DNA from 2 places in the Dyella sp. 05T440 genome. Region 2 is predicted to be linked to the other one. Evidence: predicted binding sites of a transcription regulator. Region 2 holds the regulator's gene; the other holds the start of a gene.
What was found. The regulator FliA, encoded in region 2, starts transcription of late flagellar genes. The targets are predictions, from matches to a motif close to TAAAGTTTNNCNNNCNNNGGCCGATAA.
Positions count from the first base shown of each region.

Region 1: AC1DE1_RS08885 (methyl-accepting chemotaxis protein) is a predicted target of FliA. The motif match lies at 8,850-8,876, and genes of this name have one in related genera.

Region 1 is NZ_JBFTKN010000005.1:437,981-455,271, reverse strand. Features, by position in the region: gene AC1DE1_RS08915 (ABC transporter ATP-binding protein) at 1-772, opposite strand, end outside; gene AC1DE1_RS08910 (aminotransferase class III-fold pyridoxal phosphate-dependent enzyme) at 1,060-2,565, shown strand; gene AC1DE1_RS08905 (lamin tail domain-containing protein) at 2,740-5,562, shown strand; gene AC1DE1_RS08900 (PsiF family protein) at 5,781-6,125, shown strand; gene AC1DE1_RS08895 (ATP-binding cassette domain-containing protein) at 6,389-7,987, shown strand; gene upp (uracil phosphoribosyltransferase) at 8,019-8,660, shown strand; gene AC1DE1_RS08885 (methyl-accepting chemotaxis protein) at 8,908-10,545, shown strand; gene AC1DE1_RS08880 (EAL domain-containing protein) at 10,559-12,352, shown strand; gene pip (prolyl aminopeptidase) at 12,404-13,360, opposite strand; gene AC1DE1_RS08870 (YncE family protein) at 13,471-14,496, opposite strand; gene AC1DE1_RS08865 (FAD-binding oxidoreductase) at 14,578-15,960, opposite strand; gene serA (phosphoglycerate dehydrogenase) at 16,083-17,291, shown strand, end outside.
Region 2 is NZ_JBFTKN010000011.1:60,455-75,689, forward strand. Features, by position in the region: gene flhA (flagellar biosynthesis protein FlhA) at 1-1,856, shown strand, start outside; gene flhF (flagellar biosynthesis protein FlhF) at 2,000-3,424, shown strand; gene AC1DE1_RS15175 (nucleotide-binding protein) at 3,421-4,362, shown strand; gene AC1DE1_RS15180 (RNA polymerase sigma factor FliA) at 4,364-5,137, shown strand; gene cheY (chemotaxis response regulator CheY) at 5,295-5,702, shown strand; gene AC1DE1_RS15190 (protein phosphatase CheZ) at 5,699-6,340, shown strand; gene AC1DE1_RS15195 (chemotaxis protein CheA) at 6,344-8,299, shown strand; gene AC1DE1_RS15200 (flagellar motor protein) at 8,301-9,041, shown strand; gene motD (flagellar motor protein MotD) at 9,057-10,208, shown strand; gene AC1DE1_RS15210 (chemotaxis protein CheW) at 10,261-10,722, shown strand; gene AC1DE1_RS15215 (AI-2E family transporter) at 10,809-12,746, shown strand; gene AC1DE1_RS15220 (SphA family protein) at 12,991-13,935, shown strand; gene AC1DE1_RS15225 (DUF2252 family protein) at 13,954-15,162, opposite strand.

The sequences.
Region 1 (17,291 bases), on a different contig from region 2:
GCAAAAGCAGGTGCGTCCCGTCGCGTTCGGCATGCGATACGTGCGGCCATTGCGCGAGCGCGCTCGCATCGAGATCGCTGATGCAGCGGATGCGCGTGACCGCGACATGCGCACGCAGCTCATCCACGCTGCCCTGGCTCAATACGCGTCCCTTGCCAAGCACTACCACGCGTTGCGCCAGCGCTTCGGCTTCTTCCAGGTAATGTGTGGTGAGCACGACGGAGCAACCTTCGGCGAGGAGTCGTCCAATCGCCGCCCATAGTTTTTGCCGTGCGTCGATATCCATGCCGACCGTGGGCTCATCCAGAAACAGCAACTCCGGCCTTCCGCACAACGCCAGCGCAAACTGCACGCGGCGCTGCTGGCCACCGGACAGCGCTGCATAGCGACGGGAGAGCAGATCGGTCACACCGGCCATCTCCGCGCTTTCCGCCAGCGAACGCGGCGCGGGGTAATAACTCATGGTGAGGCGTAACAGTTCCGATACAGTCAGCGTCGATGGCAGAAAGGCCGACTGCAGCATCACGCCGATGCGACGGCGCGCGTCGATCGCCTGCGGATCCTGGCCAAACAATTCCACCTTGCCCGCGTCGGCGCGCAACAATCCCAGCAGCAGGCCGATCGCCGTGCTTTTGCCAGCGCCGTTGGGGCCGAGCAAGGCGAGCAGTTCGCCGCGGTGCAGCATGAGGTCCAGACCATCCAGCGCCGTTAAAGCGCCGTAACGTTTGACTGCGCCAGACAGGCTGGCCACCACTGCGGCAGATGGGTTCATGGCTCCTCCTTGTTGCCTGCCATGCTAGGCAGTGCAAGGGTTTGCCGGCAGTTGACCCCGTCAGCTACCACACATGACAAGCGTCACCCGGGGTACCGGCGGCGACACCGCCGCGCTATGCTCAGGCAGTCGTTGCATTGCCACATCCGTGACGGATCGCAGTGCGGCATGGCTCTCACGGGCCAAGAGAAACGCTGAACGGTTTCGCGTTTCCGCAACGCATTCGTAGACATATCGATGCGCATGCCATCGGGACGGCAGGCAAGTCGACTTTGAAGGAGTTACCCATGGGTGTGATTGATCAGCTGCGCGAAATGCGCGAATTCGGCGGCGCACCGCAGACCAGTGGCCTCGATGACGCCACCATCGAACGCTACGCGGGCAGTCATCCTGACCTGGTGCAGGCGATCAGCGATGCAGTGACGCGTCATCGTGAACTGCGCGCTGAACTCGGCGACTTCCTCAAGCTCGACGAAGCCGAACAGATGGCGCAGGTGCAGTCCGAATTCGTCAACTTCTATCCGGACGATGCCATCAACCCGTACCTGCCCGCTGCTGCGCGCGGCCCGTGGGTAGTGAGTTTCAAGGGCGCCGTGATCCACGACAACGGCGGCTACGGCATGCTTGGCTTTGGCCACAACAACGCCGCCATCGACGCCGCGCTGGCACGTCCGCAAGTGATGGCCAACGTGATGACGCCGAGCATCTCGCAGATGCGTTTTGCCAAGGCGATGGATCGCGAACTGGGCCGCCACCGCGACGGCAATCCGTATACGCGTTACCTCGCGCTCAATTCCGGTTCGGAGTCGGTGGGCCTGGCCTGTCGCATTGCCGACGTCAATGCCAAGCTGCTGACCGATCCGGGCGCACGCTATGCCGGTCGCACCATCAAGCGCCTGGTGGTGAAGGGCGCCTTCCACGGTCGCACCGACAAGCCGGCGCTGTATTCCGATTCCACGCGCAAGACTTACCTGCAGCACCTGGCCAGCTATCGCCACGAAGACACGCTGCTCACCGTGCAGCCTTACGACATCGCCCAGCTCGAAGCCGTGTTTGCCGACGCGGACAAGAACGGCTGGTTTATCGAGGCGATGTTCCTGGAACCGGTGATGGGCGAAGGCGATCCGGGCCGCGCGGTGACGCCGGAGTTCTACCAGAAGGCGCGCGCGCTCACCGAAGCGCACGGTTCGCTGTTGCTGGTCGACTCCATCCAGGCGGGCCTGCGTGCGCACGGCGTGTTGTCGGTCACCGATTATCCGGGCTTCGAGAAACTCGCGCCGCCGGATATGGAAACCTTCTCCAAGGCGCTCAACGCCGGCCAGTATCCGTTGTCCGTGCTTGCTGTGACTGCGCGCACCGCCGAGCTGTACCGCAAGGGCATCTACGGCAACACCATGACGGCCAATCCGCGCGCGCTCGACGTGGCGCTCGCCACGCTCGACCTGCTCACCGACGAGGTGCGCAACAACATCCGCGAGCGCGGCAAGGAATTCGTCGACAAGCTCAATGCGCTCAAGAACGAACTGGGCGGCCTGATCACCAAGGTGCAGGGCACCGGTCTGCTGTTCTCCTGCGAACTGGCACCGGAGTTCAAGTGCTACGGCGCCGATTCGATCGAGGAGTTCATGCGCGAGCGCGGCGTCGGCGTGATCCACGGCGGTACCAACTCGCTGCGCTTCACGCCGCACTTCCTGGTGACCAGCGACGAAGTGGACCTGGTCGTTTCGCATGTGCGTCAGGCCCTGCTGCAGGGGCCGCGCAAGCTCAAGACGGTGAAGGCCGAAGCGGCCTGAGGCAGCGACATGACCGGCGTCGTTCACGCAACGTCGACGATGCCGGTCACACAGCAGAACGCAAAGCGCTTCGCAAAATGAAGCGCTACCGCAACTTCCTTCGCAAAACTGTCGCAATAGCTACTTAGCCTCTCCCTGATGGGGTCCGCCCCGGACCCAGGAAGGGAGTGGTTAATGAAACCAGCGCACATTCGACGTGCCCTATTAGTCGCACTGTTGCTCGCCCTGTCGGCAACCGCTGCGCAAGCGGCAGATCTCAGCATCAGTCAGTTTCGCGTCCGTGGCCCCGCCGGCGGCAACGACGAATTCGTCGAGCTGTTCAACAGCGGCAGCAAGGCGCTGGATCTGTCGGGCTACAAATTCAACGCCTCCAACGTCAGCGGTACCACCGGCACGCGCCTGACGCTGCCGAGCGGCACGTCCATCGCGCCGGGCTGCTATCTGTTGCTCACCAACAGCGCGAGCAGCGGTTATTCCGGCAGCGTGGCCGGCGATCTCAAGTACAGCACGGGTGTCACCGACGACGGCGGTCTGGCCATCCTCGATGGTTCGGGCCAGCTGGTTGATCAGGTGGGCCTCTCCACCGGTTCCGCGTACAAGGCCGGCACGCCGCTGGCGTCGCTGGGCACCACCAATGCCGATAAGGGCTATGGCCGCAAGCCCACGGCCGCGGGCCTGCCGCAAAACACCGGCGACAACCAGGCGGATTTCAACGTGGTGTCTCCCACGGCGCCGCACAACAGCGCAAGCTCGTGCGTGGTGCTGGGCCAGGCCTTGTCCATCGCCGACGCAAGCGCCACAGTGCGCGGTGCTGCGGACGTCCAAATGCCCTTCACCGTCTCACTCACCCAGCCTGCACCCACGGGTGGCGTCGCGGTGCACGTGGCGACGCTCGATGGCACGGCTACGGTTGCCAATCATGACTACGACGCGCTCGATACCAACGTCAGCATCGCCGAAGGGCAGATGCAGGCGAACTTCAACGTGGTGGTGCATGGCCGCACCACGCCAAGCGACGACAAGGCTTTCGAAGTCAAGCTGAGCCAGCCCAGCGGCAACCTTCCGCTGTCGCGCGATACGGCGATCGGCGCCATTCTCTACGACATCCCGGTCACCGCCGAAATCTGGCAGATCCAGGGCCGCGATCAGATCTCGCCGCTGCTCGGCAAGCCGGTGAAGACCACGGGCAACATCGTCACCGCGGTGGGCCCGGCGGGCTTCACCATGCAGACGCCCGACACGCGCGCCGATGCCGATCCGCTCACCTCCAACGGCATCTATGTATTTACCTCCAGCACGCCGACGGTGGCGGTGGGCGATGTGGTGAACGTGGACGCCAGGGTCGCCAACTACTATCAGTTGCCCGAACTCACCAGCCCCGTGGTGACGGTGAGCTCGCATGGCGCGCGCCTGCCGAAGGCGGTGGTGTTTGGCGATGCGGTTCCTTCGTCCGATCCCACCAAGCTGTCCTGCGGCGCGACGAACTTCCAGTGCTTCGTGGGCATGCGCGTGGTGATCGAGAACGGCATGATCAACACGGGCAACAAGCGTTTCAGCGGCGAGCCGTATGCGGAAGTGAGCATCACCGCGAACGGCAAGCGCTCGTTGCGTCTCCCCGGCGTGCGCTATGGCGTGCCGGTGCCTGACGGTGTGCAGCTAGCCAACTGGAGCGGCAACCCGGAAGTATTCAAGATGAATACCGCGGACTTCGGCGCCGTGCCGCTCAACACGCCGTTCGTGGCGGGCACCACGTTCCGAGCCGAAGGCATCATCTCCTACGACTTCGGTGCCTACACCTTCATCCCGACCAAGATCAGCTTGAAGCACGTCGCGGAAATGCCGCGCTCCGTTTCACCGACCGCGCCGTACGCACTGCGCATCGGTGCGTTCAACACCGAGCGCTTCTGCGACACCAACTTCAACACCGTCTTTACCTGCAGCGGCGACAGCAAGGAGCCGACGGCCGATGAAGTGGCCTTGAAGACGCAGCGCCTGTCCGCCTATATCGGCAGCGTGCTGCAGTTGCCCGACGTGTTGTCAGTGGAGGAAGTGAAGAGCCTGCCGCTGCTGCAGGGCCTGGCCACGCAGCTGGGTGACGACTATCGCGCCAAGTACCAGGCCTATCTGGTGCCCGGACACGATCCCAGCGGCATCAACGTGGGCTTCCTGGTGCGCAGCGATCGCGTTCGCGTGGTCTCCGTGCAGCAACTGGCCGCTGACGAAACCTGGAACGACAACGGCCAGACCGCGTTCGTGCACGACCATCCGCCGCTGTTGCTCACCGCCGAAGCGCGCGGCGTTCGCTTCCAGGTGATCTCGGTGCACATGAAGGCTCGCACCAACGTCGACGACAACGACGACAGCGCCGTGCGCGACCGTCAGAAGCGCTTCCTGCAAGCCAGTTCGCTGGCACGCCAGGTGCAGAACCTGCAGGGCGCCAATCCGTGGCTGCCGTTGATGGTGGTGGGCGACTTCAATGCCTACCAGTTCAGCGATGGCTGGGTGGACGTGGTGGGACTGGCGTCGGGCAAGTACAAGGACAGCGAAAACCAGCTGAAGCTGGGCAAGAACATCGTGCGCCCGGCACTGTGGAATGCGGTCGAATCGGTGCCGCAGAACGATCGCTACTCGTTCCTCTACACCGAGGCATTTGGTCCGATCCAGGGCTATACCGCGGCAGGCTCCGGCAACTCGGGCCGCGAAGTGCCGACGGTGCAGGTGCTCGATCATGCGTTGATGAACGACGTCGCCCGACTGCGCTTCCTGAAGATGCAGTACGGCCGCGCCGACCTCGATGCGCCGGTGCAGACCAAGGCCGATGCTGCCACCGCCACCGACGTGCGCAAGGCGATTGGCGTGTCCGATCACGATGGTTTCGTGGTCGATCTGTTCGTGCCGGGATTGTTCGGCGAACAAGGCCATGGTCATCACGATGACGACGACCACGGGCATGGCCATCACGACGACGATGACCAAGGGCACGACCACGGTCACTGATCGGTAGCTTCAGATCCCTGGGAGGCCACGCCCGGCGACGGGCGTGGCCTTTCCTTTGGCGCCCCGCCAGGCTAAGAAAAGTCCGATTCTCCTGTCCCCCTCCGGCTTGCTGAACGGGACGCCTCGGCGACCGCTCGTGCCCTCCCACGCGACCTGTCGGCAGGCATAGACTTGCGACGCCGGCGTTCGCCGGTCATGTCATCCAGGAGGGTACCCGCATGTCTTCGCGTTTGAGTCTGATGGTTGCCAGCGTTGCGCTGGCCTTCGCTGCCTCCACCGCCTTTGCCGCGCCGCAGGCGGCAAGCAGCAGCGCGCCCGCCAAGAACTCGCAGCAGCAGCGCATGACCGACTGCAACAAGCAGGCCACGGGCAAGACCGGCGACGAGCGCAAGACCTTCATGAGCAGCTGCCTGAAGGGCGAAAGCGCCGCACCGGCCAAGATGACCCAGCAGGAAAAGATGAAGGCCTGCAATGCCGATCCGCATGCCAAGACGCTCAAGGGCGACGAGCGCAAGCAGTTCATGAGCGCCTGCCTGAGCGGTACGCCCAACGCGGGCCATTGATCGCATTTTTGAGCAAGCCACCAGGGCGCCGGTTTTATCGGCGCCCTTTTTATTGCCGCTTGAGGTTCTGCTGCTATCCTGCGCACTCTCAAGCCTTCCAGGGATTCACCGCCGACATGCGCCTCTAAGCCGCTCGCCTGCCAACCGATTGCTCCCACTTTGGGTGCGTTGCGTCTGGCCACGAGTGACAGGGCGGTCGACATCCCTCAGCGCGCTTAAGCGCCAGACCCCTTGTCGTATGCCACTCCCCTGCCGGAGGGTCTATGACAGCCATAGCCATATTTATCCACCAGCTCGGCTTTGCTTTGCCGGGTCGCGATCCCGTTTTCGAAAAACTCGAGACGTCCTTTTCCGTTGGCCGCCATGCACTGGTCGGACGCAATGGCAGCGGCAAGTCTCTGCTCGGTCAGATCCTTGCTGGCCGGATCGAACCCACCCACGGCCAGGTCGCGCGCACCGTCGAGCTCGCCTATCTACCGCAACGCTGGTCGGCGTTCGGCGGCAGCATCGCTGCGGCATTGGGCGTGGAGCACAAACTCGATGCGCTGCGCCGGATCGAGGCAGGCAGCGTTGATCCTGCGGATTTCCAGGCGCTTGCCGACGACTGGACCGTGTACGAACGGGCTAGTCGATGGCTGGAACAGGCCGCGCTACCGAGCGATCTGGCACGGCCATGGGAGAGCCTCAGCGGCGGCGAACGCGTGCGCCTGCAGCTCACGCAGTTGTTCGAACACGACCAGCATTTCCTGATACTCGATGAGCCGGGCAATCACCTGGATCGTCGCGGCCGACATTGGTTGCGCGAAAAGCTGACGGCACACGCGGGCGGCTATCTGCTGATCAGCCACGACCGCGCACTACTGGCCGACGTGGAAAGCATCGACGAACTCTCGCCGCAAGGCTTGCGTCGCTATGGCGGCGACTACGCCGCCTATGCCCCGCGACGCGATGCCGACCAACAGGCGGCCGGGCGGCAGTTGGACCAGGCGCGACGCGAGCAGAAGATGCTTGAGCGCAAACAGCACGAAGAGCGGCAACGTCTCGCCAGGCAACAACAGAAAGCCCAGCGCGAACGTGCAAACGCGAACATGCCCACCATCCTGCTGGATCGACGCAAGCAGCGCTCGGAAGACACCGGTGCCCGCCTGCTCACCGCGCAGCGCTTGCAACAAGCCAGGCAACACGAACAACTCTCCGAAGCCCGTGCTCGCGTGGACGTGCATCGCGCCCAGCGTTTCGACCTGGGTGAGCATGCGGCGACGCGTGCATCGTTCCAATTGCACGACTTCATACCGCCCTACGGACATGACCAGCCGATCAATCTGCATCTCGCACCGGGCGAACGCCTTTACCTGCACGGCGACAACGGCAGCGGCAAATCCAGCCTGCTCGCCGCCATTGCCGGGCGTTTACCCCCACGCGGCGGACAACTCCGGCGTGGTGAACGCTTGCTGCTGATCGACCAGCACTACAGCTTGCTGGATGACCAACACAGCGCTCTGGAGAACCTGCGCGAGCTATCGCCCGGCCATGCACCGACGCGCTATCGTGAATATCTCGCGGGCATCGGCCTGCGTGGCGAGCGTGCCGACGTGGCCGCCGGTGCGCTGAGCGGGGGCGAACGCGTGAAGCTCGCCCTGCTGGCACTCGACAGCGCGCGTGAACCCTATGACCTTTTGCTGCTCGACGAGCCGGACAGCCATCTGGATCTGGACAGCCGCCAGCTGCTCGAGCAGGCATTGGCGACCTATCGCGGCTCGCTGATCCTGGTCAGCCACGATGCGGAACTGGTCGCGAAGGCGGGTATCGATCGCGAGCTTCGTCTGGACAAACCGCTCGCCCTCATCACGCCGCGTGAGTGACAATTCACCGACTCTGCCGCCAGGTTTGCCCATGAAAATCGTCGAAGTCCATCACCCCCTGATCCAGCACAAGCTCGGCCTGATGCGTCGCGCCGGCATCAGCACCAAGGAATTTCGCGAGCTGGCCTCGGAAGTGGCTTCGCTGTTGACCTACGAAGCCACCAAGGATCTGGAAACGGTCGAGCAGCGCATCGAAGGCTGGGCCGGTCCGCTCACCGTGCACCAGATCAAGGGCAAGAAGGTCACCATCGTGCCGATCCTGCGCGCCGGCCTGGGCATGCTGCCCGGCGTGCTCGACATGATTCCCGCAGCCAAGGTGAGCGTGGTCGGCCTGCAGCGCAACGAGGAGACGCTCGAGCCCATCACCTATTACGAGAAGCTCACTGGCCGCATGGACGAGCGCATCGCGCTGATCGTCGATCCCATGCTGGCCACCGCCGGCACCCTGGTTGCCACGGTGGACATGCTCAAGGCCGCCGGTTGCAAGCGCATCAAGGGACTGTTCCTGGTCGCCGCGCCCGAAGGCCTCAAGCGCATCGAAGCGGCGCATCCGGATGTGGAGATCTATACCGCGTCCATCGACGAGCGGCTCAACGAGCACGGCTACATCCTGCCCGGGCTCGGCGATGCGGGCGACAAGATCTTCGGCACCAAGCAATTGCCCGCCAGCTGAGCATCGGCATCTCACGTTCCGCCAAAACCCCGCCCTCATCGGCGGGGTTTTTCTTTGACTCAAGCATGAGAAGTGCAGCACATAAGTCACGGAGACGACATCTTCCCGTGCCATGATTTCCGCGTCGCCTCGACCCCGCGAGGCAGTCATAACAAGTTGAATATAAAGCGCTTTTCCTGCATTTTTGGCTAAAGTTACCGCGCGGTGAGCCGACAGCTCTTGCAGTTCCCTCACCCCGGACTTCCCCATGTTCAAGTTCTCCAAGCCGACCACCGGATTGACGCTGCGCCAGCGTCTGCTGTTGCGCCTGCTGGCCATCGTGTCGCTGCTGGCGATCACCTGCGTGGCCGGCATGGTGCAGTTGCATCGCGCGGATACGCGCATCCAGGGTCTGGTCGACGGTTCGCTCAGCCCGGTCGCCGACGTGGGCCGTGTGCAGAACGACTACAACAGCACACTGCAGGTGCTGGTCCATGCCGTGATGTCCCAGTTGCCCTCGGCGGTGGAAGACGCACACACGCGCATCCACGCCGATCGCATCGATGCCGAGCGCCACTGGAAGACGCTGCTGGGCAGCGAACTGGCGCAGGAACAGGCGCAGGCGCTCAAGCTCACCACCGCCCATCGCGCCGAAGCCGACCGCATCATCGACGAGACCCTCGCCCTGCTCGATGCGGGTCAGTTCGATATCGGCGGCCTCAAGCTCACCACCGAAGTGCAGCCGGCCTATGAGCCCCTGCAGAGCGACTTCGCCAACCTGTTCCAGTCCGCGCTGGCCAAGGGCAACCAGCAGGTGACCATGCAGCGCGCGGCGGACCGCGACGGTATGGTGCTCTTGCTGGTGCTGCTGGGCGTGGCGCTCGCCGTCACCATCCTGATGGATGGCGCGCTGATGCGCTCGCTCATGCAACGCCTCACGCGCGCCACGCAGGTGGCCGAACGCATCGCCGCCGGCACGCTGGGCGAGGCGATCGACGTCGGCTCCAACGACGAGCTGGGCAAACTGCTGGGCGCGCTCGCCTCCATGGATACCCAGCTCACCCAGGTGCTGACCGAAGTACGCGTCGGTGCCGAATCGGTGGGCGAACGCGCGCGTCGGCTTGCCTTGGACAACGAAGCGCTGAGCTCGCGCACGCAGGCACAAGCGGCCAGCCTGGAGCAGACAAGCGCGTCGATGACCCATATGGCGGATACCGCCGCACTGGGTGCGGGCCACGCCGATGGCGCAGCGGCCGCGGCACGCGATGCCCTGGAGCACGCCGAGCATGGCCGCCAGGTGGCAGACGAAGCCATCGATTCGATGCTCGCCATCGAAAAGGCCAGCCGCGATATCGCGGAGATCGTCGACCTGGTCGACAGCATTGCGTTCCAGACCAACCTGCTCTCGCTCAACGCAGCCATCGAAGCGGCGCAGGCAGGCGAACGCGGCCGCGGATTCGCCGTGGTGGCCACCGAAGTGCGCCAGCTCGCGCGCCGTTGCGTGGATGCCGGCAAGGACATCCGTCGCCTGGTGGAACGCAGCGGCGACGCCGTCGTCACCGCACGCGAACGCGTGACGCGCTCGGGCGAGGCGCTCGACGGCATCGTGCTCAGCATCGCCAATGTATCGACGCGCGTCTCGCAGATATCCGGCGCCACGCTGTCCCAGGTCAGTGGCATCGGCCAGGTCAATCGCGCGGTGATGGCGATGGACGGCATGACCCAGGCCAACGCCGAGCTGGTGGAAGACATCAAGTACACCGGCCGCGCGCTGGCCACTGATGCCGACACGCTGATGCGGCAAGTCGCGTTTTTCCGCCTTCCCCAAACGGAAGGCCACCATGGGTCGCCGCATGAAGCGGGGCTCTCATCTGCCAAGGTGCATCCAACGCGGGCCGCGGCCTGACATCGAACAGGGCATGCCAGCCAGCCCCCTCCCCCACTACACGCCACAAGCCGTGCTTGAGCGCGCGCTCGCCGCAGGAAGCCTGCAGCCGGTCTTTCAGCCGGTGGTGCGCGTGGACACGCTCGAAGTGGTGGCGCACGAGGGCCTGAGCCGCTGTGCCTTCATGCCGGGCGAGCTGTCGATCCTCGATCTGCTGGATCTGGCCCGCATGGAGGGCCGACTGGCGGAGCTGGAATTGCATGCCGCACGCACGCTATGCAGTGCGTTCGAAGCGCAGGCGGCAGCGGGCCGCCTGCTGGTGAACCTGAGCGCACACGCCATCCTGCACGACACCTTGCGCCCGGACGACGTGCTGCTGGCACTGTCGGCCTGCGGCCTCGACCCCGCCCGCGTCACCATCGAAGTGACCGAGCGCGATGTGGTGGAAAGCCCTGCCCGCCTCGCCCATGCCCTGGGCTATCTGCGTGCGCATGGCATCCGCGTCGCGCTGGACGATTTCGGCAATGGCCATTCCAACTTCGAGATGTGGAACGAGATCCACCCCGACGTGGTGAAGATCGACCGATACCTCATCAACGGCGTGTCGCGCAGCGCGGGTCGCCTGGCCATCGTGCGCTCGCTTTGCCAGGTCGCCGAATCACTGGGCACTGACCTAGTCGGCGAAGGCGTGGAAGACCCGGCGGACCTGCGCGTCTTGCGCGACCTGGGTATTCCCTATGCGCAAGGCTTCCTGATTGGCCGTCCTGCCGAACACATTGTCCGCGAAGCCAGCGCCGAATCTCGGCAAGTATTGCGTACGGCGGCAGTGTCAGTGCTGCCGCGCCCGCGCGGCCCGGTCACGCAGCGTCCCACGCAAGTGAGCCACCTGTTGATCGAGGCGCCCGCCGTGCAGCCGCGTCAGACCAACGACGAGGTGATGGCGCTGTTCGTCGATCATCCCGAGCTGCACGCGGTGGCGGTGGTAAAGGACGGGCATCCGATCGGCCTGATCAATCGCCGCCTGGTCAACGAGCGCATGGCGCAGCCCTTTGCCCGCGAACTGCTGGCGCGCAAGTCATGCACGGCGCTGATGAACAGCGCGCCGCTGGTATGCGATGAAAACCGCAGCCTCGAAAGCCTGGCCGACGTGCTGCGCGGCGAAGATCAACGCTATCTCGCCGACGGTTTCATCGTGACGCGCAAGGGCGTCTATCTGGGCCTGGGCACGGGCGAGGCCCTGGTGCGTCGCGTGAGCGAGCTGCGTATCGAAGCAGCGCGGCACGCGAACCCGCTGACCTTCCTGCCCGGCAATATTCCCACTACCGAACATCTGGAACGGCTGATCGATGGCGGCGAGTGTTTCACCGTGGTGCACGTCGATCTCACCGACTTCAAACCGTTCAACGATCACTACGGCTATTCGCGCGGCGACGAGATGATCCGCCTGCTGTCAGGGCTGCTGAGCGAGCACGTGGACCCGGCGCTGGATTTCATCGGCCATATCGGCGGCGACGATTTCGTGGTGCTGTTCCAGAGCGGCGACTGGGAGGCACGCTGCCAGCGGGTGATCGATGCGTTCAATGCGCGCTCGCCGCAACTGTTCGATGCGCTGGACATCTTCCACGGCGGACTGCAAGGCAAGGATCGTCGCGGCGAGCCGCAATTCTTCCCGTTTACGACGGTGGTGATGGGAGCAGTGGAGCTGGCGCCACCGCTGCCGCAACGCGCGCAATCGATCGCCATGCTCGCCGCGCGCGCCAAGCGCCAGGCCAAGCGTGCGCACGTCAGCCTGCACGTGTTTCCCCGGCTGGCCATGTCGCAGACATAAGAAAACCCCGGCAGATGGCTACCGGGGTTCGCGTACGTCAGTGGGGCTCAATCAGCCGCGGAAACGATCGGTCGCGTTGATCAGCTCCGAGATATTGCCCGGCTCGAATGCCGAGTGACCGGCGTCCTGCACGATGCGCAGATCGGCTTCCGGCCATGCTCGATGCAGATCCCAGGCGCTGCGCATCGGGCACACCACGTCGTAGCGACCCTGCACGATCACGGCAGGAATCTTGCGGATGCGCTCGACGTTGCGCAGCAGCTGGTCGTCGTGTTCGAAGAAGCCGCCGTGCACGAAGTAGTGGCATTCGATGCGGGCGAACGCCAGTGCGAATTCGTCTTCGCCGCTGGACTGGATATGGCTTTCGTCCTGCCACAGGTAACTGGTGGCGCCCTCCCATACCGACCATGCACGCGCCGCTTCCACGCGTTCGATCGGGTCGCTGCTGGTCAGGCGACGGTAGTAGGCGCTCATCAGGTCGCCGTGCTCCACCTCGGGGATCGCCTTCAGATAGGTTTCCCAGGCATCGGGATACAGCGCGTCGCAACCCTTCTGGTAGAACCACTCCAGTTCCCAGCGACGCAGCATGAAGATGCCGCGCAGCACCAGCTCAGTCACGCGCTCCGGATGGGTCTGCGCATAGGCGAGCGCCAGCGTCGAACCCCAGGAGCCGCCGAACACCTGCCAGCGATCGATGCCCAGATGCCCGCGGATGCGCTCGATGTCGTTGACCAGGTTCCAGGTGGTGTTTTCGTGCAATTCCGCGTGCGGCGTGGACTTGCCGCAGCCGCGCTGATCGAACAGCACGATGCGATACACCGCCGGATCGAAGAAGCGCCGGCACTTCGGATTGGTGCCGCCACCCGGGCCGCCGTGCAGGAACACTACCGGCTTGCCGTTGGGATTGCCGCTCTGTTCGTAGTACAGCGTGTGCAGGTCCGACACCTTGAGCATGCCGGTGTCATACGGCTCGATCTCGGGATACAGGGTGCGAAGTTCCTGCGACATGCTCGATGCTCCTGAAGCGAACGGGGACGGCCTATAAGGCTATCACGCCGCCCCTGATCGCCTCTTTCACCCAGACCGCCGGCGCACCTCTCAGTGCGCCGGAGACAGCCTCAGGGCGCGCCGACCGTCAGCACCGTGAAGCTATCCGGCACGATGTCCGGGCGAGCGCCCTCCTTCGGTGCCGACGCCCACTTGGCCGCCGAGAGGTAGAGCCGATGCAGCTTGGGATCGAGCGTGAGCGTGCGGGCGCTGGGCTGAGTCGGAATAGATGCGACCACGCTGTAGTGATCGGCGTCCTTCTGGCGCACGGCCGTGATATCACCGCTTTCGCCATTGGAGCTGTACGCCATCGAGGTGGCCTCATCGAAGACCACCGCATCCGGGCCTTCGCCGATCGGCACCCGCGCCACGGCCTGGCCGTTCTCGGCATTGGTCACGGCCATCTGCTTGTTGTCGCAAACAGAAAACAGGCGATGCAGCTTGCGGTCAATCGCCAGGCCGGTCGGCGCTTCGCAACCGCCCAGCGACCACGTCGCTGCCACGGTGTTGCTGGTCGTGTCGATCTTCACCAGCTGTGCCGTGTCTTCAATATTCACGTAGATCGATCCGGCCTCGTCGCTTTGCGCGAATTCCGGCTTGCCGGGCAAGGCCACCGTGGCCGTCACGGTATTGGTGGCAGGGTCAATCACGCTGAAAGAATGTCCCTTGCCGTTGAACGTGAACACGTGCTTCGACGCCGGGTCGTAGGCAATGGCATCGGGCTTCTCGCCCGTGCCGCCAATGGTCGCCACGACATTGAAGGTGTCGAGGTCAAACACCGTGACCGAAGCGGCCTGCCCGTTGCTGGCATAGCCACGATGCGCCGACTGATCCAGCGCCACGCCGTGTACGCCCTTCGTGCCGGGAATCGTGCCGATGCGCTTGTGCTGGTCCACGTCCACCACATCGACATGGTCGCCGCGCGTCACGAACAGATGACGGCGCTGCGCATCGAAACTGAGGTAATCCCAGCCGCCGGCGCCACCGAGCGGCAGGCGGGCGAGCACGCGGAAATCCGCGGGCGCCGGGGTAGCCGCCGCATGGCCGGCAAACGCCGCCGCGAGGGCACAGAACAGCAGGGTGGGCAAAGGACGCATGGGGAAACCCGTCAGCAGTGAGGTCTGCACAGCATCCCCGCCCCGACTTAGGTCCGGCTTAGCCGGCGCCGCTGGACGCCATCAGACGAACAGCTTGCCCGGATTGAGCAGCCCCTTGGGGTCGAACACCTGCCGCACGCCGCGCATCAGCGCAATTTCCGCTTCGCTACGGGTGCTGCCCAGATAGGCGCGCTTGACCAGGCCGATGCCGTGCTCGGCCGAAATGCTGCCGCCATGCCGCTGCAGCGTTTCGGCCAGCAACTTGGTGACGTGCTCGCACTGGGCGATGAAATCGCTGTCCGACAGATCGTCCGGACGCAGCACGTTGATATGCAGGTTGCCGTCACCGATGTGTCCAAACCAGACCACGTCGAAGTGCGGATACTCGCGACCCAGCAAGGCCTGGATCTCGCGCAGGAAAGCCGGCAGCGCACTGATCCGCAGCGAGATGTCGTTCTTGTACGGGCGATGCGGCGCCAGGCTCTCGGTGATGCCTTCGCGCAAACGCCACAGCGCGGCGGCCTGCGCATCACTTTGCGCGATCACGCCGTCGCTGATCCAGCCGTGATCCACGCCGACTTCGAACGCAGCTAGCGCGGCGTCCTGTGCTGCTTCGCTGTTGTCGAACTCAGTCACCACGTAATACGGGTGCTCGCCATCGATGGCCCGCTGCGCACCGTGCGCCAACACATGGCGCAGTGCTGCATCGGTGAAGAACTCGAACGCCTGGAGCGTGAGCCGCGAGCGAAACAGCGCGAACACCTCCATCAGCGCTTCCATATTGGGCAGCGCCAGCAACATGACCTGCGATGGCGGCGGCGGATCGGTGAGCCGCAAGGTCGCTTCGACCACGACACCCAACGTTCCCTCCGAACCGATCAGCAACTGGCGCAGGTCGTAGCCGCTGGAGTTCTTGATCAGCCCGCGATTGAGCTGCAACAGCTCGCCGTTGCCAGCCACCACGGTGAGTCCGGCAATCCACTCGCGCGTGTTGCCATAGCGGATCACCCGGATGCCCCCGGCATTGGTGGCGATATTGCCACCGATGGAGCAGGAGCCGCGCGCGGCAAAGTCCACCGGGTAGAGCAGCCCCTGTTCCCTGGCAGCCTCGTGCACGGCATGCAGCGTCATGCCGGCCTGCACGGTGAGCGTGCGGTCCACTGCATCGAAGTCGAGCACGCGATTCATGCGCTCCAGGCTGAGCACCAGCTCGCCGTTCGCCGCCACCGCGCCACCCGACAAACCCGTGCGGCCGCCCGAGGGCACGATCGCCACCTGTTGCTCATTGGCCCAGCGCACCACGGCCTGCACCTCGGCCACGTCGCCGGGCAGCGCGATTGCCAGCGGCGCGGGGGTCCAACGGCGCGTCCAGTCGCGGCCGTAGTGCTCCAGATCGGCCGGATCGGTCAGCAGGCGAAGATTGGGCAGCCGGGCGGCAAGCGCGGCCAGTCGAGCATCAGTCATGCGGTTGTCCCCGGGTGCACGGCAAGCCTGCCAGCGCGAGCCTGCATCGTCCAGTGTTGCGACGCCGCAAAAGCGCTTCAAGCCGTGGCATAGTGCAGGCGTTCTCCATTGCGCAACGGCCCATGAAGACCTCGTTCCCGAAACAAGACATCAAGGTACTCCTGCTCGAAGGCGTCAGCCGCAGCGCCGTGGAAAGCTTCAAGCGCGCGGGCTACAGCCAGATCGAATACCACGAAAAAGCCCTGCCGGAGGCCGATTTGAAGGCCCGCATCGCTGAGGCCCATATCGTCGGCATCCGCTCGCGCACGCACCTGACCGATGAGGTGCTTCAGCAGGCTAAACGGCTAATTGCGGTGGGCTGCTTCTGCATCGGCACCAACCAGGTGGACCTGGGCAGCGCCCGCCGCCTGGGTGTGCCGGTGTTCAACGCGCCCTACTCCAATACGCGCAGCGTGGCGGAATTGGTTATCGCTGAAACCATCATGCTGTTGCGCGGTGTGCCTCAGAAGAATGCCTTGTGCCATCGCGGCGGCTGGACCAAATCCGCCGCGGGCAGCTTCGAGGCGCGCGACAAGGTGCTCGGCATCGTCGGCTATGGCCATATCGGCACCCAGGTCGGCGTGCTGGCCGAAAGCCTGGGCATGCGCGTGATCTTCCACGACATCGAATCCAAGCTCTCGCTGGGCAACGCCCGCGCCGCCAACAGCCTGGACGACCTGCTGGAACGCGCCGACGTGGTGACCCTGCACGTGCCGGAGACTCCTGCCACCCAGCTGATGATCAGCACCCGCGAACTGGCCCGCATGCGCAAGGGCTCGCTGCTGATCAACGCCTCGCGCGGCACCGTGGTGGATATCGAAGCGCTGACCGCCTCGCTGCGCTCGGAGCATCTGGCCGGCGCCGCGGTGGACGTCTTCCCGGTCGAACCCAAGGGCAACGACGATGCCTTCGTATCGCCCCTGGTCGGCATGGACAACGTGATCCTCACCCCGCATATCGGCGGCAGCACGCTGGAGGCACAGGACAATATCGGCATCGAAGTGGCCGCCAAACTGGTGCGCTACAGCGACAACGGCTCCACCCTCTCGGCGGTCAACTTCCCCGAAGTTTCGCTGCCCGAACATCCGCGCAGCCGCCGCCTGCTGCACATCCATCGCAACGTGCCGGGCGTGCTCTCGCGCATCAACGAGCTGTTCTCCGCCGGCAACATCAACATCGATGCGCAGTTCCTGCAGACGGATAGCGAAGTGGGTTACGTGGTGATCGACGTGGCGGCCGATGAGAAGCAGTCGGGCGAGCTGCGCGATCGGCTCTCGGCCATTCCGGGAACG
Region 2 (15,235 bases):
TGCTGCGCCTCGCGCTCAACATCGCCTCCACGCGCGTGGTGCTGCTCAATGGCCACGACGGCCCTGGCGCCGCGGGCAAGGTGATCGAAGCGTTCGGCGAGTTCGTCATCGGCGGCAATTTCGCGGTGGGCCTGGTGGTGTTCGCCATCCTCACCATCATCAACTTCGTGGTGGTGACCAAGGGTGCCACCCGCGTGTCCGAAGTGACGGCGCGCTTCACCCTCGATGCGATGCCCGGCAAGCAGATGGCGATCGACGCCGATCTCAACGCCGGCCTGCTCAACCAGGAACAGGCGCGCGACCGTCGCCAGGAAGTGCGCGAGGAAGCGGACTTCTACGGCTCGATGGACGGCGCCTCCAAGTTCGTGCGCGGCGACGCCACCGCCGGCATTTTGATTCTGATCATCAACATCGTCGGCGGCTTCTTCGTCGGCATCTTCCAGCACGGGCTTTCCGCCGGTGAAGCCGCCAAGACTTATACGCTGCTCACCATCGGCGACGGCCTGGTGGCGCAGGTACCATCGCTGATGCTGTCCATCGCCACCGCGGTGATCGTGACGCGCGTGTCCAAGTCCACCGACATGGGCAAACAGCTCGTCGGCCAACTGTTCGGCCAGCCGCGTGCGCTCGCCGTGGCGGGCGTGGTGCTGGGCGTGATGGGACTGATCCCGGGCATGCCCAATATCGCCTTCCTGCTGCTGGGCGGCACCTGTGGCGGTGCGGCGTGGCTGATGATCAAGCGCGATCGCGAAGCGGTTGAGCGCGTGGCGAAAGCTGCCGCCGAGGTGCCGCCGCCGGCCGCGCCGACGGAACGTCTCGAACTGGGTTGGGAAGATGTCGCCAGCGTCGATCCGCTGGGCCTGGAAGTTGGCTATCGGCTGATTCCGCTGGTGGATACGCACCAGGGCGGCGAGCTGATGGGCCGCATCAAGTCGGTGCGCCGCAAGCTCTCGCAGGAGCTGGGCTTCCTGGTGCCGCCGGTGCATATCCGCGACAACCTGGACCTTGGCCCCAACACGTATCGCATCAGCCTGATGGGCGTGCCCATGGGCGAGTCCGAGGTGCACAACGATCGGCTGCTCGCGATCAACCCCGGCCGCGTGCAGGAAGGCCTGCAAGGCATCGCCACGCGCGATCCGGCGTTTGGCCTGGAAGCGCTGTGGATCGAACCGGGCCAGCGCGAAACGGCGCAGAGTCTGGGCTACACCGTGGTCGATCCGGCCACCGTGGTCGCCACGCATCTGTCGCACATCCTGCAGAGCCACGCGCACGAACTGCTCGGCCATCAGGACGTGCAGCAGCTGCTCGATCGCCTCGCGCAGACCACGCCCAAGCTGGTGGAAGACCTGGTGCCCAAGCGCCTGTCGCTGGGCGTGGTGGTCAAGGTCATGCAAAACCTGCTGGCCGAGCGGGTGCCGATCCGCAATATGCGTTCCATCGTCGAATCCTTGGCGGAGCACGCCAACCAGAGTCAGGATCCCGGCGCCCTCAGCGCTGCCGTACGCGTGGCGCTCGGTCGCCAGATCGTCCAGGAGATCTCCGGGCTCGGTACCGAGATCCCGGTCATCACGCTGGCGCCGGAGCTGGAGCAGATCCTGCTGGGATCGCTCGCAAATGGCGGCGTAGCGGGCGCCGCGGTGGAGCCAGGCCTCGCCGACCGCCTGCAGCAAGGCGTTGCCGACGCTGCGCGCAAGCAGGAAATGAGCGGCGAACCGGCCGTTTTGCTGGTCGCGCCGCAGCTGCGTCCGTGGCTCGCACGCTTCACTCGCCATGTGGCACAGAACCTGCACGTACTGGCTTACAACGAGGTGCCGGACAACCGCCGAGTGCGTTTGGTGCAGGCATTGGGTCGCTGAATCAAGCAGACGAGAGAGGGAATAGGGATGAGTAGCGAGGGCGCAAACATCGAGTCGTTGGCGAATGGGCGGTACGTGCCACGAGGCACGGCCGCGCAGGTTCGCCGCGCGTCCCTCGTCCCTGTTTCGCGGAGCAGCAAGGCATGAAGATCAAGCGTTTCGTGGCCCCGGATATGCGCCAGGCCATGCGTGAAGTGCGCGAAGACCAGGGACCGGATGCGGTGATCCTGTCCACGCGCCGGATGGACGACGGCATCGAGATCATCGCTGCCGTGGATTTCGACGAAGCCCTGGTGCGCGAAGCCGCGCGCCACGGTGCGCCGCTGGAAGTGGAAAACCGCGCACCGGCTGCTGCCGCGTCGCAGCGCGATGTGGAAGCCTCCGTTGCACGCCGTGCGGAAGTCATGCCGCCGCCGCTGCCGACGGCGAACCGTCACGAGGACGATGGCGTGACCGTGTCGCTCTCGCGTCGCGCCACCGCCGCGCCGCGCATGGAGCCGACGATCGAAACGCTGGGGGCCCGCAAGCCGGCCGCCTCGCAGGCCAAGGCGCTGGAAGAAAAATCCGCACCGGTGGAATCTGCGCAGGCCAATGTGGCCGGCGAGGTCACCGCTTCGATTCACCCCTTGCTCGAACGCGCCATGCAGGACACCGCACGCGTGCGCGCCGAACTGGGCAGCCTGCGCGACCTGCTGGAAACGCAGCTGTCCAGCCTGATCTGGAACGACCTGGAGCGCCGTCAGCCGATGCGCGCCCGTGTGCTGCGCGAAATGACGCGGCTCGGCATCGAACCGGATGTGGCCCGTCAGCTGGTCGGTGAGTTGCCGGTCGAGATCAACGCCGAGCAGGCGCGCTACCTGCCGCTGGGCGTGCTCAGCCGAAGCCTGTCGATCAGCCCGCGCGATCATTCGGAGCGCCGTGGCGTGACCGCACTGGTCGGTCCCACCGGCGTGGGCAAGACCACCACCATCGCCAAGCTCGCCGCGCGCGCGGTGATGCGCAATGGCGCATCGCAGGTCGCGCTGGTCAGCACCGATCACTACCGCATTGGCGCCGCGGCGCAGCTGGAACATTACGCCCGCCTGCTCGGCGTGCGCGTGTATCCCGCCTACGACGCCGACAGCCTGCGCCATGTACTGGAATTGCTGCGCGGCCACCACACCGTGCTGGTGGATACCGCCGGCCTGGCCGGCGGCGATCCGCGCCTGGCCGAACAGCTGGAAGTGCTGGGCAACGGCGGCGATCTGCGCGCCTGCCTGGTGATGGCGGCGAATGCACATGCCTCGTCGCTGGACGAAGCGGTGCGCGCCTACCTGCCGGTCAAGCCGCACGCCTGCATTCTCACCAAACTCGACGAGGCCCCGAGCCTCGGCGGCGCGCTGTCGGTGCTGATCCGTCACCGACTCGCGCTCGACTACGTCACCGATGGACAGCGCGTGCCCGAAGACATCGCCACAGCCGATGCGCGGGTGCTGGTGTGCCGTGCCGCGCAAGTGCTCAAGGGCACGGCGCCGGCCGATGACGTGGTGATGGCGGATCGCTTCGGACTAGCGGTGGCAAGTGCATGAGCGGTGTCTTTGCAATGAACCAGGCGATGGGGTTGGAAAGCATGCTGCGTGCGCTGACCGAACGACATAGCCGACAGGCGCCGGTCCAGGACCAGGCGTATGGATTGAGCGGCTCTGCGCCGCGCAAGCGTTGCCGCGCCATCGCGGTGGCCGGCGGCAAGGGCGGCGTGGGCAAGACCACGGTATCGGTGAACCTGGGCATGGCGCTCGCCGTGCAGGGTCACCAGGTGATCCTGCTCGATGCGGACATGAGCCTGGCCAATATCGACGTGCTGCTCGGCCTCACGCCCACGCGTCATATCGGCCACCTGCTCGACGGCGTCTGCTCGATCGAGGATCTGCTGATGACCGCGCCGCACGGCCTCAAAGTGGTGCCGGCCGGTTCGGGCACGCGTCGACTGGCGCAGCTGGGGGCGGGCGAGCACGCGGCGGTGATCCGCGCGTTTGACGATCTGGTGACACCGCCGGACTACCTGGTGGTGGATACCGCCGCAGGACTTTCCGACAACGTGGCGATGTTCGCCGCCGCCGCCGATGACGTGGTGGTGGTGGTGTGCGACGAACCAGCTTCGCTCACCGATGCGTATGCCTTGCTCAAGGTACTCAGCCGCGATTTTGGCGTGCGCCGCTTCCGCATGGTGGCGAACATGGTGCGCAACCTGGGCGAAGCCAGGCAGCTGCATCAGAAACTCGCACGAGTTTGCGATCGCTTCCTCGATGTGGCGCTGGAATTCATGGGCCATGTCCCGCATGACGAACGACTCAAGCAGGCCATCCGTCGCCAGAGCGCGGTGGTGGACCTGTGGCCGTCGAGCCGGTCGGGATTGGCATTCAAGCAATTGGCGGGTGCGGTCGATACATGGGGTGAACCCGAGCGACTGGGCCTGGATCGCATCGCCTTTTTCAGCAGGCAGGCCGCAGTAGCAACGGGGTGGTGACATGAGTGTGGCTTCCGAATATCTGCAGCTGACGCGGCAGAGTGCCGACGAACTGGTTCGCCAGCACGCTCCCTTGGTGCGAAGGATCGCCTATCACCTGATGGGTCGATTGCCGCCCAGCGTGGACGTGAGCGACCTGATTCAGGCCGGCATGATCGGTTTGCTGGAGGCCGCGCGCAATTTCACCACCGGCAAGAATGCGAGCTTCGAAACGTTTGCGGGTATCCGCATCCGTGGCGCGATGCTCGACGAATTGCGGCGCACCGACTGGACCCCACGGTCGGTGCATCGAAAAGTACGCGAAATGGCGGAGGTTGTTCGTCAGATTGAAATCGAAACCGGTTCTGATGCCGATGACGCCGAAGTGATGCGGCGACTGGGCATGGGCGCCGAGGAATATCACCAGGTGCTGGCCGACGCGGCGAGTGCACGCCTGCTCAGCCTTTCCGCACCGGATGACGCGGATGGTGGCGCGGCGTTCGACGTGGCCGATGGCGACAGCCTGAGCCCGGCGGACAGTGTCGAGCACGAAGGCATGCGCGAGGCCCTGGTGGAAGCCATCGGCGGCCTGCCCGAACGCGAGCAGCTGGTGATGTCCCTGTACTACGAGGAAGAACTGAACCTCAAGGAGATTGGTGCGGTGCTCGGCGTGACCGAATCGCGCGTGTGCCAGATCCACGGCCAGGCCATCGTGCGCTTGCGAGCGCGGATGAGCGGTTGGCATGAGGGGCAGGAAAGGAAGGCAGGAAAACGTAAAGGGGCGAGGGGCGACTAACAAGGGCGTGAGTCCGGACGGTCGCTGCGCCGTGCAGGGTCGAACCGACGTCCGGTCGTTGCGCCCTCGCAACCCGACGTCCGGTCGTTGCGCCCTCGCAACTGGTCCCTCGTCCCTGTTCAACACAAGTCATATCTACGCGCAGCGGAGAAAGCGTTTGGACAAGAATATGAAGATCCTCGTGGTGGACGACTTCTCCACCATGCGGCGCATCGTTCGCAACCTGCTGGTCGAGCTGGGTTTCAGCAACGGCCTGATCCAGGAGGCCGACGATGGCGAGAACGCCCTGACCATGTTGCGCAACAACGCCTTCGACATGGTCGTGACCGACTGGAACATGCCCAACATGACGGGCATCGACCTGTTGCGCGCGATCCGCGCCGAGCCCTCGCTGAAGGGCATGCCGGTACTCATGGTGACCGCCGAGAACAACCGCGACCAGATCATTGCCGCCGCCCAGGCCGGCGTGAACGGCTACATCGTCAAGCCGTTCACCGCCGCGACCCTGCAGGAAAAGCTGAGCAAGATCTTCGAACGTCTGGCCGCCAGCGGAGCCACCGCATGAACGCACAAGTTTCCCTGATGGCTGGCGAAGCCATGCCGCCTGAATTGCACGACCTGCTCAACAGCGCCGATGGTGCTGCCTTTGAAAAGGCCCTCGACGCGCTGGTGCGCGAGCGCGAACAGCGCGTGTTCCGCGCACTCGGCCTGCTTGCGCGCGACCTGCACGATGCCGTGCGCCGCCTCGGCGGCGACCTCGCGCAGGAAGGCGTGCCGGGCAGCGTCGCCGATGCACGCAAGCACCTGGAAGACGTGCTGGAAATGAGCTCGCAGGCCGCGCATCGCTCGCTCGATTTCGTCGAGCGCATGCGTCCGCAGGCCGACGCGCTGGCCGAGAACGCCGGTGCCGTGATCGATGGCACCACTGAAGGCGAAGTTGCGCATGTGCTGGCGACGCAGTCGCAGGCGTTCGCCCATGCTTGCCGCGATGGCCTCGCCGATTTCGTGGTCGCGCAGTCGTGGCAGGACCTTTCCGGTCAGCGCATCAAGAAGGTGGTGAATTTCATCGGCAGCGTGGAGAACTCGCTGCTGGAACTCGTGAGCCTCACCGGCGCGCTGGCGTCGGGTGAAGCCGCCGCCGGCCCGGTCAAGGTCACCAGCCAGGATGAGGCGGATCGTCTGTTGAGCGAATTCGGTTTCTGATCGATGGATCCCTCGTTCGACAACGAGTTGCGCGACGATTTCCTGGTGGAAGCCGGGGAACTGGTGCAGCGCCTGGGCGATCAGCTGATCGGGCTGGAGGCCTCGCCGCGCGACGCCGAACTGTTGAACGCGGTGTTCCGCGCGTTCCACACGGTGAAGGGCGGCGCGGGCTTTCTTGCGATCGAGCCGATGGTGCAGCTGTGCCATCACGCCGAGGATCTCCTCAACGTGGCGCGCAACGGGCAGTTGCTGCTCGACGCCAGCCGCATGGATGCGCTGCTTGAAGCGTTGGATCTGCTCAACGACATGATGGCGGCGCTGGCCGGCGGCACGGGGATGGCGATGCCGCCCGCTGGCCTGCTGCAACGCCTGATGCCGGGCAAGGCCGCTGCACCGGCGCCCAAGCCGGTGGCCGCGCCGGTAGCGCCGCCGCCGAGCGACGGCACGATCGACGATTCCGAATTCGAGGCCTTGCTCGATAGCCTCTATGGGAGCAGCGGCGCACCGGGTGCGCCCGCGGCGGTGGCCGAATCGGGCAGCATTTCCGACGACGAATTCGAAGCCTTGCTGGACAACCTGCATGGCAAGGGCGGCCAGCCTGGCGCGACGACGAACGCGGCCGTCGCATCGTCAACCGCAGGCACGATCTCGGACGACGAGTTCGAATCGCTGCTCGACAATCTTCACGGCAAGGGCGGACTACCGGGCGCGAGCGCGCCGGCATCCGCTCCTGCCCCCGCACCTGCTCCTGCCGCCGCACCGGCTAAGCAGGCGGCGCCGGCGCCCGAAAACACCGTGCGCGTGGACACCGCCCGCCTCGATGCCCTGGTGCACCGCGCCGGTGAGCTGGTGCTGGTGCGCAACCGACTGCTGAGCCTGGCGGCCAAGACCGGCGATGAAACGCTCGAGCTGGCCGCCACCGAACTCGATCGCGTGGCCGATGCCTTGCAGAACGCCGTGCTCGGCATGCGCTTGCAGCCGGTGGGCCGCTTGTTCCAGCGCTTTCCGCGCATCGTGCGCGATCTTTCGCGCCAGCTCGGCAAGGAAGTGGAACTGATCCAGGAAGGCGAGGGCACCGATCTCGATCGCAGCCTGGTCGAAGCGCTCGCCGATCCGATGGTGCACCTGATCCGCAACGCGCTCGATCACGGCCTGGAAATGCCGGACGAACGCGAGCGCGCCGGCAAGCCCCGCAAGGGCAAGGTGACGCTGGGTGCGAGCCAGCGCGGCGAGCGCATCGTGATCACCGTGTCCGACGACGGGCGCGGCATGAATCCCGAGATCCTGCGCCGCAAGGCGGTGGAGAAGGGGTTGATGGATGAGGCGCAGGCTTCGCGCCTCACCGAGAACGAATGCTACGAAATCATTTTCCGCCCTGGCTTCAGCACGGCCGCCACCGTCTCCGACATCTCCGGTCGCGGCGTGGGCATGGACGTGGTGAAGACGCGCGTGGTGGAGCTGGGCGGCACCTTGTCGGTGCGCTCGCAGCTGGGCAAAGGCAGCACGCTGGAGCTGGCCGTGCCGCTGACGCTGGCGATCCAGCGCGTGCTGATGGTGCGCGTGGGCTCGCGTCTGCTTGCGCTGCCGCTGAGCAATGTCGATGAAGTGTTCGAACTGGCCTCGGGGCAGCAACAGCAACTGGACGGGCGTGCGGTGGCTTCGCATCGCGGCCGCGCGCTCGCGCTGGCCAACCTTGGCGGCTGGATCGGTGTGGACGCTGCGCCGGGTCGCCACGTAGTGGTGCTGCACATCGGCCATATGCGCCTGGGCTGCCTGGTGCATGAAGTGCTTGGCCGCGAAGACGTGATGGTGAAACCGCTCGGCCCCCTGTTCGAAGGCGTGCCCGCCGTGGCGGGCGCCACCGTTACCGGCGACGGCCGTCTTGCGCTGGTGATGGATCTTGCCGGCTTGTCCGGCAGCGACGGTCAACTCCTCCCATCCCTCCGAGTGAATACCTGACATGGATCTGGTAAGTCTCATCGGGACGATCCTGGCCTTCGTGGTCGTGATCGTCGGCACCATCCTCAAGGGTTCCAGCGTGGAAGCGCTGTGGAATCCGGCGGCATTCGTGATCGTGTTCATGGGCACCATCGCGGCACTGCTCGTGCAGAACTCCGGCAAGGTGCTCAAGCACGCGATGTCGATGTTCCCGCTGGTGTACAAGCCGCCGCAGCACCAGCCATCGGATCTGATCAGCCGTATCGTGGGCTGGAGCGAAATTTCGCGTCGCCAGGGCCTGCTGGGCCTGGAGCCGCAGATCGACGCGGAAAACGACACCTTCGTGCGCAAAGGCCTGCAGCTGCTGGTCGACGGCAGCGAGCCCGAGGCCATCCGCGGCGTGCTCGAAGTCGAAGTGGGCGCGCGCGAACACCATGATCTGGCCGGCGCGAAAGTGTTCGAGCAGGCAGGCATCTTCTCGCCGACGATGGGCATCATCGGCGCGGTGATGGGCCTGATGGCGGTGATGCAGAATCTGGCCGATCCGAGCAAGCTCGGCCACGGCATTGCCGCTGCGTTCGTGGCGACGATCTACGGCGTGGCGCTGGCCAACTTGTGGATGCTGCCGATGTCGGCGCGCCTGAAGGCGCTGATCCACAAGCAGACGCAGATGCGCGAAATCCTCATCGAAGGCCTCGTCTCCATCGCCGAGGGCGCCAACCCTCGCCAGATCGAAGCGAAGCTCCAGGGTTACCTGGCGTAACGGAGGCGCAGCGTTGTGGCCAGGAAGAAGAAACACCACGAAGACCACGTCAATCACGAGGCCTGGGCCATTCCCTACGCCGACCTGATGACGCTGCTGCTCGCCTTCTTCGTGGTGATGTACGCGGTCTCGGTGGTAAACGAAGGCAAGTACCGCGTGATGTCCAACTCCATCATCGAGGCGTTCAATGGCTCCAGCCACGTGATCGCGCCGATGCCGCAGACGCGTGCGCAGCCGCACAATGTCGATCCGGCGATTGCCTCGCCGGGGAGCCAGCCTGGCGCGGCGACCATCCCGGTAAGCGTGCCCATTCCAGGACGCCCGCAGATGGTGCGCGCCGTGGATACCCGTGCCGCCTCCCCGGTGGAAGAGAAGCGCAATCTCGAAGTGATCCGCGACCAGGTGGTGCGCGCGCTGCAGCCCTTGATCGACAAGCAGATGGTGATCGTGCGCAAGACCACCTCGTGGCTGGAAGTGGAGCTGCGTACCGACATCCTGTTCCCCAGCGGCGTGGCGAAACTGTCGCCGGAAGCCAACGAAGTGCTCAACAGCATGGCCTCGATCCTCAAGCCATTCCCCAATACGGTGCGCATCGAGGGCTATACCGACGACAGGCCGATCAACACCGCGATGTATCCGTCCAACTGGGAGCTGTCCGCCGCCCGCGCGGCGAGCGTGGCGCGCCTGTTCACGGAGCAGGGCGTGGATCCGACCCGCCTGGGCATCATGGGCTGGGGCGAATACCACCCCAATGCCGACAACGCGACGGAAGACGGTCGCAATCGCAATCGCCGCGTGCTGATCGTGGTGCTCAGCGAAGAAGGCGAGCCCAAGCGATTGGAAAACAATGCACCGGGCGCAGGCCAGCTCACCGCCGACAGGCAGGGCGCGCCGGCTCCCGCAGCCTCCGTCGCGTCCCCGGCCAGCGCCGCCGTGGTCGCCAACACCAAGCCCGCCACAGCCGTGCCCACGGTGGAAGTGGTGGCGCCCCGGTTGATCGACGAAGTTCCGGTGAACCAGGTAATCCTCGCCAAGCCCCAGCGCAGCGTGCCGGAGGACGTCGACTCCGGTCCGGAAGTGACGCCACGCGCCAGTCTGCCCAACGTCGCGGCGGGTGCGATCACCGTGGGATCGGCCCACGTGGCCGCGCCGGAGCATGGCCCGTGATTTGCAAGCCGGTAGTACCCAACACCCATCCCACCGTCGGGGAGCCATCGCCATGAAACATGTACAGAACGCCCAGCACTGGCTGTCCTTCCGCATCGGCGGGCAGTTGTATGCCGCGCCGCTGACGCAGGTGAGCGAAGTGTTGCGCGATGGCGAGCTGACCCCGGTGCCGGGTTCGGCGCACGACGTGCTGGGCATCCGTCACCTGCGCGGCCGCATTGTGCCCGTGCTCGATGGACGCCGTCGCCTGGGGCTGCCCGACGAAATGCGTGTCGACCCATTCCAGGTGCGTCAGGTGATGCTCTCGCATGGTCCGCATCTGGTCGGCATTCGCGTGGATGCGGTTGGCGACCTGCTGGACGCCGCCGCCGCCGATATCGCACCGCCGCTGCCGGGCGCCATGGCGCGTGAAGACGATCCCGTGCACGGCGTATTGCCATCACAGGGCGGCTTCGTAGCCTTGCTGGATGTGCGCCGCCTGTGCCGCTTGCCGCTGGAACAAGAAGCGGCCTGACCCAACCGACATCGGGCAAGGCTATCCTTGCGCTATCCGGGACGACGTCGTCGTCCCGGACACGCCGCGGTGTAGAGGAGATGCCCATGTCGTCGCAAGACCCCACTTTGCCCGCCGTGACGGCGAGCCAGCGCGCGGTTGTCATCATCGCCGCGGCATCGGTGCTGGCGTTGCTGTACTTCGGGCGTGAGGTGCTGGTGCCGATCATCCTGGCGCTCTTTCTCAGCCTGCTGATGGCGCCATGGGTGCGCTTGTATCGCCGCATCGGCCTAGGCCACGGCATGTCGGTGATGATTGCGGTGCTGGCGCTGGTGGTCATCGTGACCGGCACGACGGCGATGATGGGCACGCAGGTAGTGCATGTGGCGCGCAGCCTGCCGCAGTACGAGGCGACCATTCACACCAAGGTGCAGTCGCTGCGCGAACAAACGGTGGGACGCCTGGATCTCCTCAGTGGCGAACTGGGCAAGGTGATCGACGAATCCGGCCAAGGGTCGGCACCTGTCACGGGTGCGGCCGCGCCCCCTTATCTGACCAACGCGCCTGCCGTGCCCAAGCCGGCATCAACCGCGACCAAGCTGCCTAGTGCGCCGGTGTCGGTGATCACTCGGGTGCTGTCCACCGCGTGGGTCCCGGTGGAAACGGCGGGCATCGTGCTGGTGGTCCTGATTTTTGTGCTGCTGGAACACGAAGCCCTGCGCGACCGCTTCATCCGTCTCGCCGGCGGTGCGGACCTGCGCGCCACCACGGCCGCGATCAACGATGCAGGCGAGCGGCTCTCGCGCTTTTTCATCTCCACTTTCTCGGTCAACTTTGGCGTAGGCGTGGCGATCTGGCTGGGCCTGGCCGTCATCGGCGTGCCCAGCGCCCTGCTGTGGGGCCTGCTCACGGCGGTGATGCGCTTCGTGCCTTACATCGGTGTGTGGCTGGTGGCTGCCGTGGTGAGCTTGTTCGCGGCCGCCGTGGCGCCGGGTTGGTCGCTGCTGCTGATGACGGTGATGTTGTACCTGGTGGTCGAGATCATCGTGTCGCAGCTGATCGAGCCGTTTCTGTACGGGCACACCACGGGCCTGTCGCCACTCGCCGTCGTAGTGGCCGCGATTTTCTGGAGCTGGTTGTGGGGTCCGGTGGGCCTGCTGATGTCCACGCCGCTGACGCTTTGCCTGGTGGTAGCGGGCCGTCACGTGCAGGCGTTGAACCTGCTCAATATCCTGCTCGGGGACACGCCGGCGCTGACCATGCCGCAACGCGTGTATCAGCGCGCCTTGTCGGGCGATGCGAGCGAGATCTTGAGCGAGGCGCGCGAATTCCTGAAACGCAAAAGCTTCGCCGCATATTGCGACGCGGTGCTGCTGCCCGCGTTGCAGCTGGCGCGCATCGACCTGGCGGCTGGCGCGATCAGCACCGAGCAGCAGACTGCGGTCAAGCGCGCCATCGTGACCGTGGTGGAGACGCTCGACAGCCATGAAAGCAAATGGGCGCGCTGGCGCCGTCGCAGCTCGGTGCTGGAGAGCGTGAGCATCGGCCGCAGCCTGCGCCAGCACCGCGAAGATGCGTTTGGTCGCTGGCAGGGGCCGCTCGCCGTTGCGCCGCGCTCAGTCGTGCTTTGCCTGGGCCTGGGTTCGGTCGCCAGCGACTTTGCCACCGAACTGCTCACCCGCATCCTGCGCGACCTGAATATCGATGCGCGCCATCTTTCCGTCGAGGATTTTGCAGCCTTCGACGCCGAGCCGCATCCGGAAGCCACGCCCAACGCTGTGTCGATGGTCTACATCGTCAGCACCCACCCGACCAAGGAGCGCGAGAGCTTCGACGAGGCCGTTGCGTTGACTCGCCGCGGGATTCCGGATGCCTGCCTGGTTGGTGTGTTCTTTCCCGAACCGCTGGCGGCGACGGAAGTGGAGCCGCCGGTCAATGCCGAGCTCAACGAAGTGGTCACGTCGCTGGAGCAGGCGGCGCAGCAGGCGATTGCGCGCTTTCCGGAAGGTGGCGTGGAGCGCGAGGTTCGCGGCGCCACTATCTGACGGCGCGTGTCCTGACACCGCAGCGCCCAGACCGCACGGATGCCGTCGCGCGGATCGCATGTCGCAAGATCATGGCGCGGCATTTTTGGTACGCGGCCCGCACGCCGTTCTGCGTATTTCTACGTAGATCCAGTAGGTGGATTTTCGCTTGTCCGACTCCCGTGATCCGTAGAGGCTGAGGCCGTGCGGGCAGTCCGGCTGCCGCACGAAACGCGCATGCCGTCGCGCCACGCCTGGAGCTGTCATGAAACGAATCGCGCTGTATGGCGTCCCGTTGGCTGCGCTGTTTGCCTTGCCACTGCACGCCACGGAAACGGGCGTTGGCCGCTCCATCACCGGCATGCAGGCGACGTCGTACTCGGGCCTGATACCCCCGGAGCCGGGGCTCACCTGGCAATACGGCTATGCGTATTACGACGGCTCGATCAGCGCGTCCAAGCAGGTGCCTATCGCCGGCGGCGGCTCGGCGCTGGGTCTCAAGGCGGAGTTCCAGCTGGCCACGATCACCGGCCTGTATATCTGGAAGACGGCGCCTTCGTCCTGGAATTTTGCCTCGATGATGACCATGCCCTTTGCCTACGTCGATGCCAACGTCAACGCACGGCTCGGCGGTTTCAGCGCGAGTCGCTCATCCCACGTGCTGGGGCCGTACGACTTGTTCTTCGCGCCCGTGATCGCCAGCCATCATTTCAGCCAGACGCAGCACATGTCGTTCTCGCTGTACTTCTATGCGCCCACCGGCGACTACAAGGATGGCCGCCTGGCCAATGCCAGCCTCAACACCTGGACCTTCTCGCCCACCATTGGCTATACCGGGTTGTTCGACCAGGGCTCGCTGGAATGGAGCGCCACCACGGCAGTGGACTTCTACACCAAGGACAAGGCGACCAATTACCAGAATGGTTCGGTGTATCGCCTCGATACCTTGCTGGTAAAGCGCTTCCCCACGGGGTGGGGCGTGGGCGCCGTCGGCGGCTGGATCTATCAACTGGAAGACGACACGGGGCCGACGGCCGATCTTCTTGGCGGCTTCAAGGGACACGCACTGGCGGTGGGCCCGATGGTGAACTACCTCAAGAAGTGGCAGGGCGGCCAGGTCGAATTCTCGCTGCGCTGGCTGCACGAATTCGATGTCACCAATCGACTGCAGGGCAACCCGGCGATGCTGTCGGCCACGATCACGCTCTGACGGTTCTGTGCGAACGATTCAGGCCTGGCCGCCCACGTAACGGCGGCAGTGGTCCAGATAATCGCGCTCATGCATCGACAGCAGGCCGGTCACGGCCTGCCATAGCCACGACGGTGCATCGAGGGTGCGCGAATGATTGCGTTGCAACTCCTGGCACCAGGACTTGCGCGTGGCCGGATCCATCTGACGCGAATGGGCGTGTCCCACCACGTGGGCGAGAAAGGCCGCCACGCGCCGCGCCTGCTTGCGATGCAGGCGGGCAATATCGATCTTCAGGTCCTGCGGCAGCAGTTCGCGCACAAACACCGGCTTGTCCAGCAGGTGCGTGGGACGCATGCGATTGCCCAGCGCCGGCGACAGGTGACGTGCCGCAAGCACCACGCGCTCGGCATGATCGCGCGGCATGCGCACCCGTTTCGCGCGGGGCGCGATCGAAGCGGCCGCTTCCTTGATATCGATCAGGCACAGATCATCGCCTTCGACCGCATTGCCATCCACGTCGAGCAAAGCGGCATAGCGCAGCTTGCCGAGCGAACTGCAGCCTTTGCGCCAGTACGCGGCATCGAGCACGTTTACCTCGCCGGTGGGATCGCGATGCTTCCACTGTTTGGCGAGCGCATCCAATTCCGGTTGCCTGAAGATGGCCTGGATGGCTTTGCGCTCTTTGGCGACGATCGGCCAGAACTCCTTGCCCAAGGGCAGCTCCAGTCCGGCCCCGTTGGTGCGTTCGTTGGCAAGCGACCTCCAACTGCGTCTGGCCGCTTGCTTCATCACCAGCTTGATGGTGCTTGGCATGCTTGGTTCGGGATCGTCGGTTTCCGGAAAAGCGGCCTCGTAGCCGTCGAGCATCGCTTCCATCATGTTGGCGGTGGTGATGCCGGGCAGATCCGAACCGCGTGCCGCCATGGCGAGCGAGAGTGCGAGCCGCACGAGGTCGTGTGCGGGATTGCCGATCACGCTCTGGTCGAAATCGCGTATCTGGATATGCAGCTTGCCCTGGTCGTCCGCCACCGGGCCAATGTTGCCGATATGGCAGTCGCCGCAGATCCAGATCGCCGGTCCCACCGGCAGGCGCGGCGCTGCTCGCGAGTCCAGCCATGCGTAGAACTGCGCCGTGTTGCCGCGCACATAGGCATGCGCCGAGCGGGCCATCTTGGTATTGCGTCGTCTGGTCAGGGCATCCTGGCGATGCGACGGCGACACGCTGGCGTTGCGGGAACGGGACATAAGCGATCCTGTGTGTGCAGGATCACTGTTGCGGACCCAACATGAAGGACGTGTCGCGTTTTTAAGCGTTGTG